DNA from 2 places in the Microbulbifer sp. SE14 genome. Region 2 is predicted to be linked to the other one. Evidence: predicted binding sites of a transcription regulator. Region 2 holds the regulator's gene; the other holds the start of a gene.
What was found. Region 2 encodes sigma-54, which starts transcription at its own class of promoters, with help from an activator protein. Its sites were predicted from a motif close to TGGCACANNNNTTGCNNT; they were not measured.
Positions count from the first base shown of each region.

Region 1 (8,641 bases), on a different contig from region 2:
TCGGGCGCATACTGCGCGGCCTGGTGGCGCGCCAGCCGATAGCCCTGGACGACCAGAGCCGCGGCAGCCCGGTGACCGTGACGGATATGACCCGGGTGGTGGTGGCGGTGGCCCAGCAGCTGGCCAGCGGCGCCCCCTCGTCCGGTGTCTACCACTACGGCGCCGCCGACAGCTGCACCGCGATGGAGTTTGCCCGCGAAGTGGTGGAGCGGGCCCAGTCTTTCTACGATGAGGAATTTCCCGTGCAGCTGGACCCGCTGCCAGACAACGAGAGCCACAGCGTGGTGCTGGCCTGCGGCAAGTTGCGCGATGTGTTCGGCATACAGCAGCGCAGCTGGCGCCAGGGGCTGACCCGGCAGGTGGAGGTGTGGTTGGAAAAAATGCGGAATGCGGAATGAATGCGGAATACGCGGTTTGATGCCGTGCCTGCCGATGGCTGGCGGGCCGCGTCTAATCGCTTCGGCTAGTCGGCTTGAAGGCTAATGCGGGCGAAACATCCTGTTCCGCATTCCGCATTCCGCATTCCGCATTCCGCATTCTTATTCTTACTCGACCTTGTCGAAGATCAGGCAGGCGTTGGTGCCGCCGAACCCGAAGCTGTTGGACATGGCGCGCTTGATCTCCTGTTCGCGCAGCTGGGTCACCAGGTCCATGCCCTCGGCGGCTTCGTCCTTGTTCTCCACATTGGCCGAGGCAGCGATAAAGTCGTTCTGCATCATCAGCAGGCAGTAGATGGCTTCCTGCACGCCCGCGGCGCCGAGGGAGTGGCCGGTCAGGGACTTGGTGGAGGCGAAGGCCGGCACCTTGTCGCCGAACACCTCGCGCATGGCTTTCAGTTCCGCCACGTCGCCCACCGGGGTGGAGGTGCCGTGGGTGTTGATATAGTCCACGGAGCCCTCAAGTCCCTTGCCGTCCATGCCCGCCAGGGCCTGCTGCATGCAGCGCACCGCGCCCTCGCCGCTGGGAGCCACCATGTCGTAGCCGTCGGAGGTGGCGCCGTAGCCCACCAGTTCCGCGTAGATCTTGGCGCCGCGGGCCTTGGCGTGTTCCATCTCCTCCAGTACCAGGCAGCCACCCCCGCCGGCGATCACGAAGCCGTCGCGGTCCGCGTCGTAGGGGCGCGAGGCCCGGGTGGGCTCGTCGTTGTACTTGGTGGACAGGGCGCCCATGGCGTCAAACAGATGCGTCAGGCTCCAGGCCAGTTCCTCGCCGCCGCCGGCGAAGACGATATCCTGCTTGCCCATCTGGATCTGCTCGGCGCCGTTGCCGATACAGTGCGCGCTGGTGGCGCAAGCGGAGGAGATGCTGTAGTTCACGCCCTTGATCTTGAAGGGCGTGGCCAGGCAGGCGGACACGGTGCTGCCCATCACCTGCGGTACCCGGTAGGCGCCGACCCGGCGCACGCCCTTTTCCTTCAGGGTCTGGGCGGCCTCGATGATCTCGCGGGTGGAGGTGCCGCCGGAGCCCATCACTATGCCGGTGCGGGGGTTGGAGATATCGCTCTCCTCCAGGCCGGACATGTTTATGGCTTCCTGCATGGCGATATACGCATAGGCCGCGGAGTCGCCCATGAAGCGCAGCACCTTGCGGTCGATATGCTCCTTGAAGTCGATGTCCGCCGGGCAGGCCACCTGGCTGCGCAGGCCCAGTTCGCGGTACTCCTCCATAAAGCGGATACCGCTGCGGCCCGCCTTCAGGGAGGCGGTCACCTCTTCGGTGTTGGTGCCGATGCAGGAAGTGATACCCATTCCGGTAATAGCAACCCGGCGCATAGTGATCTCCAGTAAAGCTTTTCGACAGTGTACTCAGTTATTTTTCTCGGGGCCCGGTTCGGCGCGGACGATTTTTCGGGTCGTGCGTGCCGGGGCGACTCAGAAGTTGTCTGTGCGGGTAAACAGGCCCACGCGCAGGTCTTTCGCCGTGTAGATCTCGCGGCCGTCCACGGATACACTGCCGTCGCCGATGCCCATGACCAGTTTGCGTTCCACCAGGCGGCTCATCTGGATATGGTAGGTGACCTTCTTGGCGGTCGGTAGTATCTGGCCGGTGAACTTCACCTCGCCGCAGCCCAGGGCGCGGCCGCGGCCGGGGTTGCCTTTCCAGGCCAGGAAATAGCCCAGCAGCTGCCACATGGCGTCCAGGCCCAGGCAGCCGGGCATGACCGGGTCGCCGGGGAAGTGACATTCGAAGAACCACAGGTCCGGGTGTATATCCAGTTCGGCGATCAGTTCGCCCTTGCCGTAGGCGCCGCCGTCCTTGGAGACATGGGTGATGCGGTCGAGCATCAGCATATTGGGTGCGGGCAACTGGGCGTTGCCGGGGCCGAACATCTCACCGCGTGAACAGGCCAGCAGCTCTTCTTTGCTGTAGCTGCTTTTTTGAACGAAATTACTCATTTTGTCCCCGTTGTTGGGTGTTTGCGCCATAAACTGTGGGCGCTTTTGCAAGAGCGGGCATTCTAAGGTCTGAGGATAGCTTGTCCAGTCAGTCATAGTCCTATTTGTGACCGGCACGGAAATTGCTGCCACAAATCTGCAACATCTGCCCAGGATTTGTGGTCATCGGGTGACAGCGGTTCCTATCATCCCGGGTGAGTGATTCGTGTAACAGAATTGTGATAAGTTGCGCGGTCTGGCGCCGCCGGGGGGGAGTGACGCTGTTTAAAAAGGATACGTTGGGGATAAGAATGCTCAAGAAATGCCTATTCCCGGTTGCCGGCTACGGCACCCGGTTCCTGCCGGCCACCAAGGCCATGCCCAAGGAGATGCTGCCGCTGGTGAACAAGCCGCTGGTGCAGTACGGCGTGGAGGAGGCCATCGAGGCGGGCCTGACCGAGATCGGCTTCGTGACCGGTCGCGGCAAGCGCGCCATCGAGGACCACTTCGACACCAATTTCGAGCTGGAGCACCAGATCAACGGCACCAGCAAGGAAAGCTACCTGCAGAGCATCCGCAAGGTGATCGACGAGGCCAGCTTCTCCTACACCCGCCAGGGCGAGATGCGCGGCCTCGGCGATGCGATACTGCAGGGGCGGCGCCTTGTCGGTGACGAGCCCTTCGCGGTGGTACTGGCGGACGACCTGTGCCTGAACGAGGACATGGGTGTGCTGGGGCAGATGGTGCAGCTGTACAAGCAGTTCCGCTGCAGCATCGTCGCGGTGGAGGAGGTGCCCAAAGAGCATATCCACAAGTTCGGCGTCATCGCCGGCAACGAGATCAAGCCCGGCCTCTACCAGGTCACCGATATGGTGGAGAAGCCAGCCGCCGAGGATGCGCCCAGCAATATGGCCATTATCGGCCGCTATATCCTCACCCCGGATATCTTCGACCTGATCCGCGAAACGCCGCCGGGCAAGAACGGCGAGGTGCAGATCACCGACGCCCTGCTGGCCCAGGCCCAGCGCGGCTGTGTGCTGGCCTATGCCTTCAAGGGCCGCCGCTTCGACTGCGGTTCCGTGGACGGCTTTATCGAGGCCACCAACTACGTCTACGAGAATGTCTACCTGCCGGAGCAGACTCGTCTCGAAGCGGCGGAGAAAAAGTAAATGACCGAGCTGACCTGTTTCAAGGCCTACGACCTGCGCGGCCGCGTGCCCGATGAGCTGAACACCGATATCGCCTACCGCGTCGGCCGCGCCTTCGCCCAGTTCCTGGGTGCCAAGCGCGTCGTCGTCGGCCACGACATCCGCCTGACCAGCGGCGAACTGACCGATGCCCTGGCCGACGGCCTGCGCGATGCCGGTGCCGACGTCTTCCATATCGGCCAGTGCGGCACCGAGGAGGTCTACTTCGCCACCTTTCACGGCGACTTTGACGGCGGCATCTGTGTGACCGCCAGCCACAACCCGATGGACTACAACGGCATGAAGTTCGTGCGCGCCGGCAGCCGCCCGATCAGCGGCGATACCGGCCTGCTGGATATCAAGCGCCTGGCGGAGGAGAACGACTTCGCCCCCGCGGAGAGGCGCGGCGAACTGAGCCGCTACGAACACCGCGCCGATTTCGTGCAGCACCTGCTCGGCTATGTGGACGTCTCCGGGCTGAAACCGCTGAAACTGGTGGTCAACGCCGGCAACGGCGGCGCCGGCAGCATCGTGGACGCCCTGGCGCCGCACCTGCCGTTCGAATTCGTGCGCGTGCACCACCAGCCGGACGGCAGCTTCCCCAACGGTATCCCCAACCCGATACTGCCGGAAAACCGCGAATCCACTGCGTGTGCCGTTAAAGAAAGCGGCGCCGACTTCGGCATCGCCTGGGACGGCGACTTCGATCGCTGCTTTTTCTTCGACGAAAACGGCAATTTCATCGAGGGCTACTACGTGGTCGGCCTGCTGGCCGAGGCCTTCCTGGCCAAAGGTGACAGCGCCAAGGGTGCCCACAGCGAAAAGGCAAAAATAGTGCACGACCCGCGCCTGGTGTGGAACACCCAGGACATAGTCAGGGCCGCCGGTGGCGAGCCCATACAGAGCAAGACCGGCCACGCCTTCATCAAGGAGCGCATGCGCGCAGAGGATGCCATTTACGGCGGCGAAATGAGCGCGCACCACTACTTCCGCGACTTTGCCTACTGCGACAGCGGCATGATTCCCTGGCTACTGGTGGCCGAACTGGTCAGCCGCAGTGGCAAGCCGCTGTCACAGCTGGTGGGCGAGCGCATGGCCGCCTTCCCCTGTTCCGGCGAGATCAACTCCAAGGTGGCGGATCCAGCGGCGCTGCTGAAGGCGGCGGAGGAAAAGTACGGCCCCGGCGCCGAGAGCGTCGAACACGTGGACGGCCTCAGCGTCGCCTTCGCGGACTGGCGCTTCAACCTGCGCATGTCCAACACCGAGCCGGTGGTGCGCCTGAACGTCGAGTCCCGCGGGGATGAGGCGTTGATGAAGGAGAAGACCGAGGAGCTGCTGCAGCTGATTCGCGGCTGATTCTGGCCTCGAGGTTCGGCTGTAGGGGCGAACCTTGTGTTCGCCCATCGGTGGTGGGGGCCGCTCTGTAGCAGGCTCAGTGGCGGCCCTGCTACCGGTGGCTGTTTGCGGGACACGTCGTGAATATGACCGCCATGGATGGCGGAAATGCTGGTTTTGCAGGAGCAAAAAACCGGCCATCCCTGTAGGCTTGGCAGCGAGGTGGCCCGGCCGCTCCAGGCATTCACGGCGCCTTCGGCCCCTCTCGCTGACAGTCCCGCAAACAGCCACCGGCATCAGGGCCTTTGCATCGACCTTGTCTTATAGCCCGCCGCTCATAGGGCGAACACAAGGTTCGCCCTTCGGATCAATTTCCGCAGTACCTTTCTAGACCGTTCTTTCCACGGCAAAAGTCGCCAGCTGCTGCAGCGCCGTCTTCTGCTCCCCCTCCGGCAGGAACGCCAACTGATCCTTGGCCTCGTCCACAGCCGCCCGCGCCCGCTCCATGGTGTACTCCAGCGCCCCGCAGGCTTCGATAGCCTCGACTATCTGGCTCAGCTTGTCCGCGCTGCGCCGCTCGATCGCCTCGCGCACCAGCGCCGCCTGCGCGGCTGTGCCGTTGGCCATGGTGTAGATCAGCGGCAGCGTCGGCTTGCCCTCGGCCAGGTCGTCGCCGACATTCTTGCCAAGCTCTTCCGGGTTGCCGCGGTAGTCGAGGGCGTCGTCCACCAGTTGGAAGGCCAGGCCGAGGCTGCGGCCGTAGAGTTTCAGGGATTCGCGCTGCCCGCCCGAGCAGCCGGCCAGCACCGCCGCCGTCTCGCAGGCGGCCTCGAACAGGGCGCCGGTCTTCTTGTGGATCACGGTGAGATAGTTGTCCTCGCCCACCTCGGGGTCGCCGGCGTTCACCAGCTGCTGCACCTCGCCCTCGGCGATGGTGTTGGTGGTGTCGGAGAGGATGGCCATGATGTCCATATTCTGCAGCGCCACCATCATCTGGAAGGCTCGGGAGTAGAGGAAGTCGCCCACCAGTACCGCGGGGGCGTTGCCCCACTTGGCGTTGGCGGTCAGGCGGCCGCGGCGCCTGTCCGAGGTGTCCACCACGTCGTCGTGCAGCAGGGTGGCGGTGTGGATGAACTCGATGATGGTCGCCAGGTCGATATGGTCGCTGCCTCTATAGCCGGCCGCGCGGGCGCACAGCAGTACCAGCAGCGGCCGCAGGCGCTTGCCGCCGGCCTCCACCAGGTAGTGGCCGATGTTTTCCACCAGGGGCACGTCCGAGTGCAGTTGGTCGAGAATGCGCTGGTTGACCGCGGCGAAATCGTCGGCGGCGACCCGGTGGAAAGGCAACATGTACAGATTCCTTATACTGCTTCTGAGGGCTGTTCCGGAGGCGTCCGGATCGCGAAGGGGCGCTATTGTATCAATCCGGCGAATTGATTAGAATCTGCGCCCCGCATTGACCGGCCCTCGACTGCCGGCGGCGGCATGTAGTTTTAAACACACGGCGCAAGCTCCCAAAATGCGGGGCAGTGACTGCAGAGTCCCATCCGCTGCTTCGTGTCGTCCATATCGGAGCATAGAAATATGTACGCTGTTATTGAAAGCGGTGGCAAGCAGCACCGCGTAGAAGAGGGCGAAGTACTTCGCCTGGAGAAGCTGGAAGTCGCCACCGGCGAATCCATCGATTTCGACAAGGTGCTGATGGTCGTCGACGGCGACAAGATCAACATCGGCGCCCCCGTAGTAGACGGCGCTAAAGTGACTGCCGAAGTGGTCAGCCACGGTCGCGGCGAGAAGGTGAAGATCATCAAGTTCCGTCGCCGCAAGCACTCCCTGAAGCGCCAGGGCCACCGTCAGTGGTACACCGAAGTCAAGATCACTGGCATCAAGGCATAAGCAGAGGAGTAACGACTCATGGCACACAAGAAAGCTGGCGGTAGTACGCGCAACGGTCGCGATTCCGAAAGTAAACGCCTGGGCGTGAAGCGCTTTGGCGGCCAGTCCGTTCTGGCGGGCAACATCATCGTGCGTCAGCGCGGCACCAAGTTCCACGCCGGCGTCAACGTTGGTATGGGCAAGGACCACACCCTGTTCGCCACCGCGGACGGCGTCGTGAAGTTCGAGGTGAAGGGCCCCAACAACCGCAAGTTCGTTTCCATCGAAACGGCATAAGGTTGTTGGCCAAGGCTGCCGAGACAGTCCCGAAAGCCCCGCCTTGAGCGGGGTTTTTTGTATCCGGGGTCGGGTCCCGAAAAACTACACTGGAATTACCATGAAATTCGTAGACGAAGCTCCCATCCACGTCCAGGCCGGCAAGGGCGGCAACGGCTGCCTGAGCTTTCGCCGGGAGAAGTTCGTCGAGAAGGGTGGCCCCGACGGCGGCGACGGCGGCGACGGCGGCTCCGTCTACCTGGAGGCCGACGACTCCCTGAACACCCTGGTGGACTACCGCTACCAGACCCGCTATGCCGCCCAGAGCGGCGAACCCGGCCGCGGCCGCAACTGTACCGGCGCCAAGGGCGAGGACCTGGTGCTGAAGGTGCCGGTGGGCACCACCGTGATCGACGTTGACACCGGCGAGACCCTCGGCGACATGCTCGAGGCCGGGGAGCGATTGCTGGTGGCCCAGGGCGGCTGGCACGGCCTCGGCAACACCCGCTTCAAGTCCAGCACCAACCGCGCCCCGCGCCAGACCACCAAAGGCAGCATGGGCGAGGAGCGCAACCTCAAGCTCGAACTGAAAGTGCTGGCGGACGTGGGCATGCTGGGCCTGCCCAATGCCGGCAAGTCCACCTTTATCCGTGCCGTGTCCGCGGCCAGGCCCAAGGTGGCCAACTACCCCTTTACCACCCTGGTACCCAACCTGGGCGTGGTGCAGGTGCAGAAGCACCGCAGCTTCGTGATCGCCGACATCCCCGGCCTGATCGAGGGCGCGGCCGAGGGGGCGGGCCTGGGGGTCCGCTTCCTCAAGCACCTGACCCGCTGCCGCGTGCTGCTGCACCTGGTGGACTTGGCGCCCTTCGACGGTTCGGACCCGGCGCAAAACGCACTGGCGATCGAGCGCGAGCTGGCCAGTTTCAGTCCCACCCTGGCCGGTCGCGAGCGCTGGCTGGTACTGAACAAGACCGACCTGGTGCCGGTGGCGGAGCTGGACGAGCGCTGCAATGCCATAGTCCGGGCGCTGGGCTGGAAGGGGCCGGTGTTCCGCGTCGCCGCCATCCGCGGCGAGGGCACCGATGTGCTCTCCGGCCGCCTGATGGATTACCTGGAGGAGCGCAGGGAAGAGGAGGCCGCCGATCCGGAGCTGGTCGAGGCGGAGCTGGAATCCCAGCGGCAGATGCAGCGCGAGGCGCGCGAGCGCATCGACGAGCTGCGCGAGATCCAGCGCGCCAAGCGCCGCGCCGCCAAGGGGTTGGGCGGCGAGGATGAAGATTGGGACGACGACGATCACGACGTCGATATAGAATACCGCCACTGATTCGTTTTTCTCCCCTCTCCCGCTTGCGGGGGAGGGGGTGGGGGAGGGGGAAATGGATTCCGGATCGTCTCGCCAGCGGCTCGCTTCAGCCAGGCGCTGGGTCATCAAAATCGGCAGCGCCCTGCTGACCGACAACGGCCGCGGCGTCAACCGCGCGGCGATATTCAACTGGGTGGAGCAGATTGCCGCGCTGCGCGAGCGCGGCGTAGAGGTGATCCTGGTCTCCTCCGGCGCCGTGGCCGCCGGCATGGACCGGCTCGGCTGGC
Region 1 covers NZ_JCBAJA010000026.1:37,658-46,298, reverse strand. Annotated here, with positions in the region: gene AC6R19_RS17040 (sugar nucleotide-binding protein) at 1-398, shown strand, start outside; gene fabB (beta-ketoacyl-ACP synthase I) at 546-1,772, opposite strand; gene fabA (3-hydroxyacyl-[acyl-carrier-protein] dehydratase FabA) at 1,872-2,396, opposite strand; gene galU (UTP--glucose-1-phosphate uridylyltransferase GalU) at 2,687-3,544, shown strand; gene AC6R19_RS17020 (phosphohexomutase domain-containing protein) at 3,545-4,918, shown strand; gene AC6R19_RS17015 (polyprenyl synthetase family protein) at 5,285-6,247, opposite strand; gene rplU (50S ribosomal protein L21) at 6,482-6,793, shown strand; gene rpmA (50S ribosomal protein L27) at 6,812-7,069, shown strand; gene cgtA (Obg family GTPase CgtA) at 7,170-8,375, shown strand; gene proB (glutamate 5-kinase) at 8,428-8,641, shown strand, end outside.
Region 1: the regulator sigma-54 is predicted to act here: its motif matches at 2,508-2,525, upstream of galU (UTP--glucose-1-phosphate uridylyltransferase GalU).

Region 2 (8,641 bases):
GCTGCGTCCGCATTCCGCATTAACCCTCACTCCGCCTCGCCGAAGCGATCCGCCACCAGCTCGCTGATGGCGTCCAGCGCGGCTTCCTCGTCGCGGCCACTCACCTCCACTTCCAGTTCGGTACCCTTGCCGGCGGCGAGCAGCATCAATGCCATCACACTCTTGCCGTCCACGCACTTGCCGTCGCAATGCACTTTCACGTCCGCGGAGAAACGCGCGCAGGTCTGCGCCAGTTTGCTCGCGGCGCGGGCGTGGAGGCCGAGTTTGTTGACTATCTGGAGGCGGCTCTTCTGCATGGGCGGGTCGGTTTTCCGGCTGGCTCAGGGGGTTATTTCTGTTGTTCGCGGTGGCGGATCTGCACATTGTCGAACTGGCCGGCGAAGGTCCTGGCCAGCTGTTCCACCATATACACGGAGCGGTGGCGGCCGCCGGTGCAGCCGACGGACACGCAGGTATAGCTGCGGTTGCTCTGCTGGTAGGAGGGCAGCCAGCGCTCGAGGAAACGGATGATATCCCGCTCCATGTCGTCGGTCTCCGGGTGGGTGCGCAGGTATTCCACCACCTCCGGGTCCAGGCCGGTCTTGTGGCGCAGCTCCGCGACCCAGTAGGGGTTGGGCAGGCAGCGCAGGTCGAACACCAGGTCCGCGTCCACCGGCACGCCGTGCTTGAAGCCGAAGGACTGGAAGAGTATCGCCATCCCCGGTGACTCCTCGCCCACCACGCGGGTCTTCACCAGGTCGCGCAGCTGGTGCAGGGTGAGGCTGCTGGTGTCTATCACCAGGTCGGCTATGGCCGCCAGCGGTGCCAGCAGTTCCTTTTCCCGGTTCAGTGCCTCGAGCAGGTGGGTGCGGTTGTCGGAGAGGGGGTGCTTGCGGCGGGTTTCGCTAAAGCGCTGCACCAGCACCGGCGAGCGCGCGTCCAGGTAGATGACATCGCACTGCACGCCGCTCTCACGCAACCCCTCGATCACCCGCGGCGCCTGCTGCACGTCCTGCCACAGGTTGCGCGCGTCTATACCCAGGGCCAGGCGGGGGCTGCTCAGGGCGGGTTGGGAGCCCAGGGCGCTTTGCGGTTGGGAGTTGCCGATCGGCGGCTGCTCGCGCACGCGCCGGACCAGTTCCGGCAGCAGGCTGGCCGGCAGGTTGTCGATACAGTTGAAGCCGACGTCCTCCAGCAACTGCAGGGCGGAACTCTTACCGGAGCCGGAGCGGCCACTGATGATCACCAGGCGCATAGGGGAGATCCTTTCTTCACTTCAGCGCTTTATGTTCTGACAGCTGCAAGTCACCCGTGTGAAGCCTCGGGTCGGTTCAGTCGGTGTAACTCGCTGATCTGGTGCAGATTATGCAGCGGCGGCGCTGTCGATGGCCAGCGCGTAGAGTTCGTCCCCGCTCTCGGCCTGGCGGAGCTTTTCCCTGACCCGGCTGTCGCTGAACAGGGCGGCGATTTCCGCCAGGGTGTCCAGATGCTCCTGTTCGGAGTCCTCCGGCACCAGCAGGGCGAACAGCAGATCCACCGGCTGGCGGTCGACGGCGTCGAAGTCAACCGCAGGCTCGGTGGTGCAGAGCACGCCGATGGGGCGCTCACAGCCCGGCAGTCGGCAGTGCGGAATGGCCACGCCGTCGCCGATACCGGTGGAGCCGAGGCGCTCGCGGGCGATCAGTTGGTTGAAGATGGTATCGGCATCGTGTTGTGGATACTGTTCGGCAATGGCCTGGGCAATGTTGAGCAGCAACTTCTTTTTGCTGCTCCCCGCCAGATGGCAGAGGCTCAGGCGGGGAGAGAGTAATGCTTCCAATGTCATAGTTCAGCGGTGGTTCTGCAACTTCTCTTTGTGTTTCCTGAGTTGGCGATCCAGCTTGTCGGCCAGGGCGTCAATGGCCGCGTACATGTCTCTGTCTTCAGAGCCGGCACAGAGATCGTGCCCGTTCATGTGCACCCTGGCTTCGGCCTTCTGGATCAGTTTGTCCACGGACAGGATTACGTGTGCATTGGTAATGTTGTCGTAGTGTCGGGAGAGCTTTTCCAGTTTGCTTTCACAGTAATCGCGCAGGGGCGGAGTGAGATCTACGTGGTGACCACTGATGTTGATCTGCATGGATTTCTCCTTATTGAGAGCATCGCTTGGCGGCGCCCCTCCCGTTAGGGCCGCAACCCTACTAGGAAGTTCGCCAGATTGGAAGGATACACTCAAAGTTTGGACGTTGGTCGCCGCCGGGGTGGCTTGGGGCGCCTTGCAGTTTGTGACTGGCCGTTCTTGGTTAGTCAGAATTCTGGCGCTAGGGATGCCATTCCCATCCGTGGTGATTGCTCCGTAAGCGAGTGGTCGGCCGGGAAAAAGCCTCATCGGCAAACATTTCCCGGATGGCCCCCGGCAGCTGGGTCTTCGTGTCGGGCTTCGGCATTCTTTTCCCGAGCCCCGACCTAAACCAGCCGCTTGCGCTCGCTGGAGGAGGGGATGCCCATGGACTCCCGGTACTTGGCCACGGTGCGCCGGGCCACCTGGATGCCCTGCTTGTCCAGTTCCTGAGTGATCTTGTTGTCGGACAGCGGCTTGCGGGGTTGCTCGGCGTCGATCAGTTTGCGGATCATCGCGCGGATGGCGGTGGAGGAGGCGTCCTCGCCGGAGTCGGTGCTGACGTGGCTGGAGAAGAAGTATTTGAGTTCGAAGACCCCGCGCGGGGTGAGCATGTACTTCTGGGTGGTGACGCGGGAGATGGTGGATTCGTGCATGCCGATGGTTTCGGCGATATCCGCCAGCACCATGGGCTTCATCGCCTCGGGGCCCAGCTCGAAGAAGCCCTGCTGCTTCTCGACGATGCTGGAGGCCACCTTGAGCAGGGTTTCGTTGCGGCTCTGCAGGCTTTTCAGGAACCAGCGTGCCTCCTGCAGGTGATCGCGCAGGAAATTGTTATCGCTGGAGTTGTCGGCGCGCCGGATCAGGGCTGCGTAGTCGCCATTGATGCGCAGCCGGGGAGTGGTTTCCGGGTTCAGTTCCACCAGCCAGCGCTGCTCCCGGCGGCTGACGATGATGTCTGGCACCACATACTGCGGCTCCTCGCCGCCGAAGGCCTCGCCGGGGTAAGGGGTCAGGGTCTGGATCAGGCGCACCACCTCGCCCAGCTGCGCCTCGTTGAGGCGGGTTCTGCGGCTGAGGCTGCGGAAGTCGCGCTTGCCGAGCAGGTCCAGGTGGCGGTCCACTACCAACAGCGCCTGCTCCAGCCAGGGGGTGCCGACCGGCAGCTGGCGCAGCTGCAGCAGCAGGCATTCGCGCAGGTCGCGGGCGCCGCAGCCGGCGGGCTCGAACTGCTGGATGGTCTTGAGTACCGCGAGGACTTCGTCCTCCTCCGCTTCCAGCGTCGCGGCTATGTCGCCCAGGGGCGTTTCCAGGAGGCCGCTCGGGGCTATGCCGTCGATCAGGTTCTCACCGATCAACTTGTCCTGCGCGGAAAGGGTGGTCAGGTTGAGCTGCCACAGCAGATGGTCCTGCAGACTGTCCGGGGCGGAGTTGCGCTGCTCCAGGGCGAGTTCGTCCCCGTCGCCGCCACTGTAGCTACCGCCGCTGTAGATATCGTCCCAGCGGGTGTCCACCGGCAGTTCGTCGGGGATATCGTGGCTCCAATCACTTTCGGTACCCTGGTCGCTGCCGTTGACCGAGGAGTCATCGGAGGCGGAGCGCTCCGGCGACTGCTCCTCGGTGCTGTCAGGGTGAGAGTGATCCTCGCCGTCCACCTCCAGCAGCGGATTGCTGTCCAGCGCCGACTGTACCTCCTGTTGCAAGTCCAGCGTCGACAATTGCAGCAGGCGAATAGCCTGTTGCAGCTGGGGCGTCATGGTCAGCTGGGTGCCGAGCTTTAACTGGAGAGACTGCTTCATATTTGAGGGACTGCAGACCTGTGCGGCGGATGAATCATCTAAAAATCCAAGACGCCGCAGACTAACCCTCTGTTCGGTGGATTACAAGCAATAACTGTGCCGGTTTTGAATGCGGAATGCGAAATGCGGAATGATGAATGCGCGGTCTGGATCTCCTCAGGCGGACAGTGGTCCGGCCGCGCTTGGGCCTGGGAGGCGTGAGCTAGCGATATTAGGTGGTTTTTGCGGCACTATGGGTTGATGCTATTCCGCATTAAATGGTGAACTCGTGTCCCAAGTAGACTTCGCGCACCTGCTGGTTGGCGAGCACTTCCGCCGGGGTGCCGGCGGCGATGATATGGCCCTCGCTGACGATATAGGCGGTTTCGCAGATATCCAGGGTCTCGCGCACATTGTGGTCGGTGATCAGCACGCCGATGCCGCGATCGCGCAGGTGGCGGATGATCTGCTTGATGTCGTTGACCGAGATCGGATCCACGCCGGCGAAGGGTTCGTCCAGCAGGACGAAGTCCGGGTCCGTGGCCAGGGCGCGGGCTATCTCCACACGGCGCCGCTCGCCGCCGGACAGGGCCATGCCGAGGCTGTTCTCGATATGGGTGATGTTGAATTCCTTCAGCAGTTCCTGCACCTGCTGCAGCCGTTCGGCGCGGGACAGTTCCCTGCGGGTTTCGAGGATGGCGAGGATGTTGTCGCGCACAGACAGGCGGCGGAACACCGAGGCCTCCTGGGGCAGGTAGCCGATGCCCTTGCGCGCGCGCCCGTGCATGGACAGGTGGGTAATGTCCTCGTCGTCGATCAGCACCTGGCCGGCATCCGCCTGGACCAGGCCGGCGATCATGTAGAAACAGGTAGTCTTGCCGGCGCCGTTGGGGCCGAGCAGGCCGACCACCTGGCCGCTGGTCACGCTGACGGAGACGTCCTGGACCACTTTTCTCTTCTTGTACTGTTTGGCGAGGTGTAACGCTTTCAGCGTTGGCATAGTGTGTTCCGAATTTGCTTCGAGTCCCGACTCGAATGGCGATAAATCAAGGCCTTGGGCGGAGTTATTCTTTCCCGAGTCCCGAGTCCCGAGTCCCGAGTCCCGATAAGTGAGTCGAGCTACTGGTTCTGCTGTGTCTCTTCGGCCTGCTGGCCATTTTCCTGTTTTTTCTCCGGCTTCCAGATCATCTCCACGCGGCCGTCGCCGGACTGGCCCTGGGCCTGTAGCTGCTCGCTTTTCAGGTCGTAGTCGATCTTCTCGGCGGTCAGGGTGTTGCCGTCCCGGTCCACGTGGGCGTCGCCGGTCAGGTGCAGTTCGTCGGAGCTGACGGTGAATTCGATACGCTGCGCCCGGGCCTTGACCGGGTTCTGGCTCTGCTGCACCTGCTGCTGGAAGTGCGCCGGCTTGCCGGTGGCGATCACGTGGCTGATTTCGCCGGCGGCGTTGCCGTGCACCTCGACGCGGTCGGCGCGGATCTGCAGGGAGCCCTGGGTGATGACCACATTGCCGCTGTAGACAGACAGGTTCTTGCCGCGGTTGGCCTCCAGTTTCTTGGCCTGTACCTTGATCGGCTGTTCGCGGTCCTGCGGCAGTGCCAGGGCCTGGGCGCCCAGCACCAGCATCGCGATGGCGGCGATGGGCCGCAGGCGGCAGGGGTTATTTGGTTTCATAGCTGCTCTTTACGTCGGAGAGGATTTCCACCCGGTCTTCTTTCAGGAAGGCGCGCAGGCCCTTGCCCGTAGTGACGTTGGGGCCGGCGGTAATGGTAACAACTTTGTCCGTCTCGGCGTATTCCTCGCGCGGCTTGATGGTGATGGCCTGGGTGTCCAGTCTTACGCCGCCGGGCTCAGGCAATTCGTTGATCTTCACGTCGCCGCTCAGTACCACCCGCTCCCCGTTGTTGTGGGCGACGCCTCTCCTGGACTCGGTGCGCCATTTGGGTTCGCGCTCCTGGTAGAAGAGTATGCGCGGTTCGGTGAGGTCGGCGCGGTCGCGGCGCTCGAACTGGAAGAAGGTGATCTTCTCGGCGTCCACGCGGTAGGCGAGGGTGCCCTCCTCGTTGAAGTGGCGGGTCTTGGCGTCGTGGATCACCAGGTCTGCGGCTTTCTGCTTCTGCTGCGGTGTGGGTCTCTTGCCGAGCAGTTGCTGCGGCGGGCTCTCGGCGAACCAGAGCCCGGCGCTGATCAGCAGTACGACGATGACCAGGGGCAGCCAGGTGCGCATCAGGCTTCTCCGAGGTAGGGGGCCAGGGCGGCGTCGAAGGTGCCCTGGGCCTGCATGATGCGGTCGCAGACCTCGCGCACCGCGCCCTCGCCGCCGCGGGCCTGGGTGACCCACAGGGCGCGCTCGCGCACCGGCGGTGCGGCGTTGGGGACGGAGATGGGGCAGCCGATGCGGGTCATCACCAGCAGGTCCGGGTAGTCGTCACCCACATAGGCGATATCCTCGAGGCGGCAGGGTTCGTCGGCGAACAGTTCCTCGAGGGCGGCGAACTTGTCCTCGCGGCCCTGGGTCAGTTTGCTGACCCCCAGCTCGTGGGCGCGGCGCTCCACCACGGCGCTGCGCCGGCCGGTGATGATGGCGACGCGCACACCGGATTTCTGCAGCATCTTGATGCCGTGGCCGTCCAGGGTGTTGAAGCTCTTGAGCTCGTTGCCGTTGTTGTCGAAGCTGAGCCGGCCGTCGGTCAGCACGCCGTCCACGTCCAGTGCCAGCCAGCGGACTTTTTTCAGGGCTTCGTTGAGTTTTTCTTCTGTGGTCACGGATTGTCCTTTATGGATTCTGGGGCGGCGCTGCTGCCGGTGGCCGTCCGGGAAAAAGCCTCATCGGCAAACATTTCCCGGACGGCCACCGGCATCAGCGCCTTCGCATCAAGTTTCGGTATTCTTTTCGAGTCCCGAGTCCCGAGTCCCGAGTCCCGAGTCCCGAGTCCCGAGTCCCGAATCAAATCACCCCGGCACGCAGTATATCGTGCATATGCAGGACGCCGACCGGGTGGTGCGCCTCGTCCTCCACCACCAGGGCGGTGATCTTGTAGTCTTCCATGATGCGCAGCGCCTCTGCGGCCAGGGTTTCCGAGGAGACGGTCTTGGGCCTGCGGCTCATGACTTCGTCCATGGTGGCCTTGTCCAGTTCCACCTTGTGGTCGATCACCCGGCGCAGGTCGCCGTCGGTGAATACGCCGAGCAGCGTGCCCTTGTGATCGACCACGGTGGTCATGCCGAAGCCCTTGCTGGTCATTTCCAGCAGGGCCTTGGACAGCAGTGTCTCCGGGAAGACCTGCGGCAGTTCGTCGCCGGCGTGCATCACGTCTTCCACCTTGAGCAGCAGCCGCCGGCCGAGGGCGCCGCCGGGGTGGGAGAAGGCGAAGTCCTCGGCGGTGAAGCCGCGCGCTTCCAGCAGCGCCACCGCCAGGGCGTCGCCCATCACCAGGGTCACGGTGGTGGAGGAGGTGGGGGCCAGGCCCAGGGGGCAGGCCTCGGTTTCCACGGCGATGTCCAGGTTGACGTCCGCCGCCTGGGCCAGGGAGGAGTCCGCCTTGCCGGTCATGCTGATCATCGGGATGCCGAGGCGCTTCAGCAGTGGCAGCAGGGTCAGTACCTCGGCGGAGGAACCGGAGTTGGAGATGGCGATCACCAGGTCGTCGCGGGTGATCATGCCCAGGTCGCCGTGGCTGGCCTCTCCCGGGTGTACGAAGAAGCTGGGGGTGCCGGTGCTGGCCAGGGTGGCGGCGATCTTGCGGCCGATATGCCCGGATTTGCCCATGCCGGTCACTATGGCGCGGCCGCGACACTGCAGGATCAATTCGCAGGCGCGCTTGAAGTCGCCGTTGATCCTGTTCTCCAGCTCGGCCACGGCTTCCGTTTCCATCAGCACGGTGCGGCGCCCCGCTTGCAAAATCAGGTCCTGGGTCATTGGGTCTCTCTATATTTTGCACTTCTGTGAGGTTGGGCCCGGACCTGGTCAGTCCCGGGTGGGTCGGCAGGTGCTAACCTCATACTTACAGATGTTGAATTCGGCGTTGCGATAGCGGTTGCGACGCATCGCCACGGCTCCGGGGTCGCCATGTTATAGCTTGCCGCCGCCCCTGTCAGCTCCGCCGCTCGCGGGGTGGTTGTGCCAGGGGATGTCGGGATTTGCGGTGATGCCAGGGGTTGATTTGCCGACAGGAGTACGCTTGTGAACGCATTGTCATCGAGCCGTGGGGTTGCGGTTCTGCGAGGGGTGAAGCTCGCTTTCTGCGCCCTGCTGGTGTCCGTGTGGTTTCCCTTTGCGGTGGCTGCCCAGAATCCGTACACCATGATCGAAGGGGTCTCGGAGAAACTGCTGGGAGTCATTCGTGCCAACGCCGGGCATTTGAGTAGCGACCCGCAGCGCTACTACAGGGCTGTGGACGACGTGCTCGACCCCGTAGTGGATTTTGACTTTGTCGCCCGCGCTGTGATGGGCAGCTACGCCAAGCAGGCCACCGCGGCGCAGCGCTCGCGCTTCGCCAGTGCCTTCCGCCGCGACCTGGTGCAGACCTTCGCCCGCGGGGTGGCCAGCTTTGGCGAAATGCAAGCCAGAGTGGTCAACCCGGGTTCAGTACCCAATGGCAAGCGCGTGAATGTGCTGCAGGAAGTGCGCAGCAGAGAGGGGGTCACCAAGGTTTCCTATACCCTGGTGCGGAACCGTTCCGGCCAGTGGAAACTGATCAACGTAACCCTGAACGGGATCAACTTGGGCAAGACCTTCCGCAGCCAGTTCGCCCAGGCGATGCGGACCAGCGGCGATATCGACAAGGTG
Region 2 covers NZ_JCBAJA010000022.1:2,642-11,282, reverse strand. Annotated here, with positions in the region: gene AC6R19_RS15280 (HPr family phosphocarrier protein) at 27-296, opposite strand; gene rapZ (RNase adapter RapZ) at 329-1,234, opposite strand; gene ptsN (PTS IIA-like nitrogen regulatory protein PtsN) at 1,343-1,804, opposite strand; gene hpf (ribosome hibernation-promoting factor, HPF/YfiA family) at 1,808-2,098, opposite strand; gene AC6R19_RS15260 (RNA polymerase factor sigma-54) at 2,425-3,876, opposite strand; gene lptB (LPS export ABC transporter ATP-binding protein) at 4,130-4,855, opposite strand; gene lptA (lipopolysaccharide transport periplasmic protein LptA) at 4,975-5,526, opposite strand; gene lptC (LPS export ABC transporter periplasmic protein LptC) at 5,513-6,079, opposite strand; gene AC6R19_RS15240 (KdsC family phosphatase) at 6,079-6,618, opposite strand; gene AC6R19_RS15235 (KpsF/GutQ family sugar-phosphate isomerase) at 6,800-7,771, opposite strand; gene AC6R19_RS15230 (MlaC/ttg2D family ABC transporter substrate-binding protein) at 8,081-8,641, shown strand, end outside.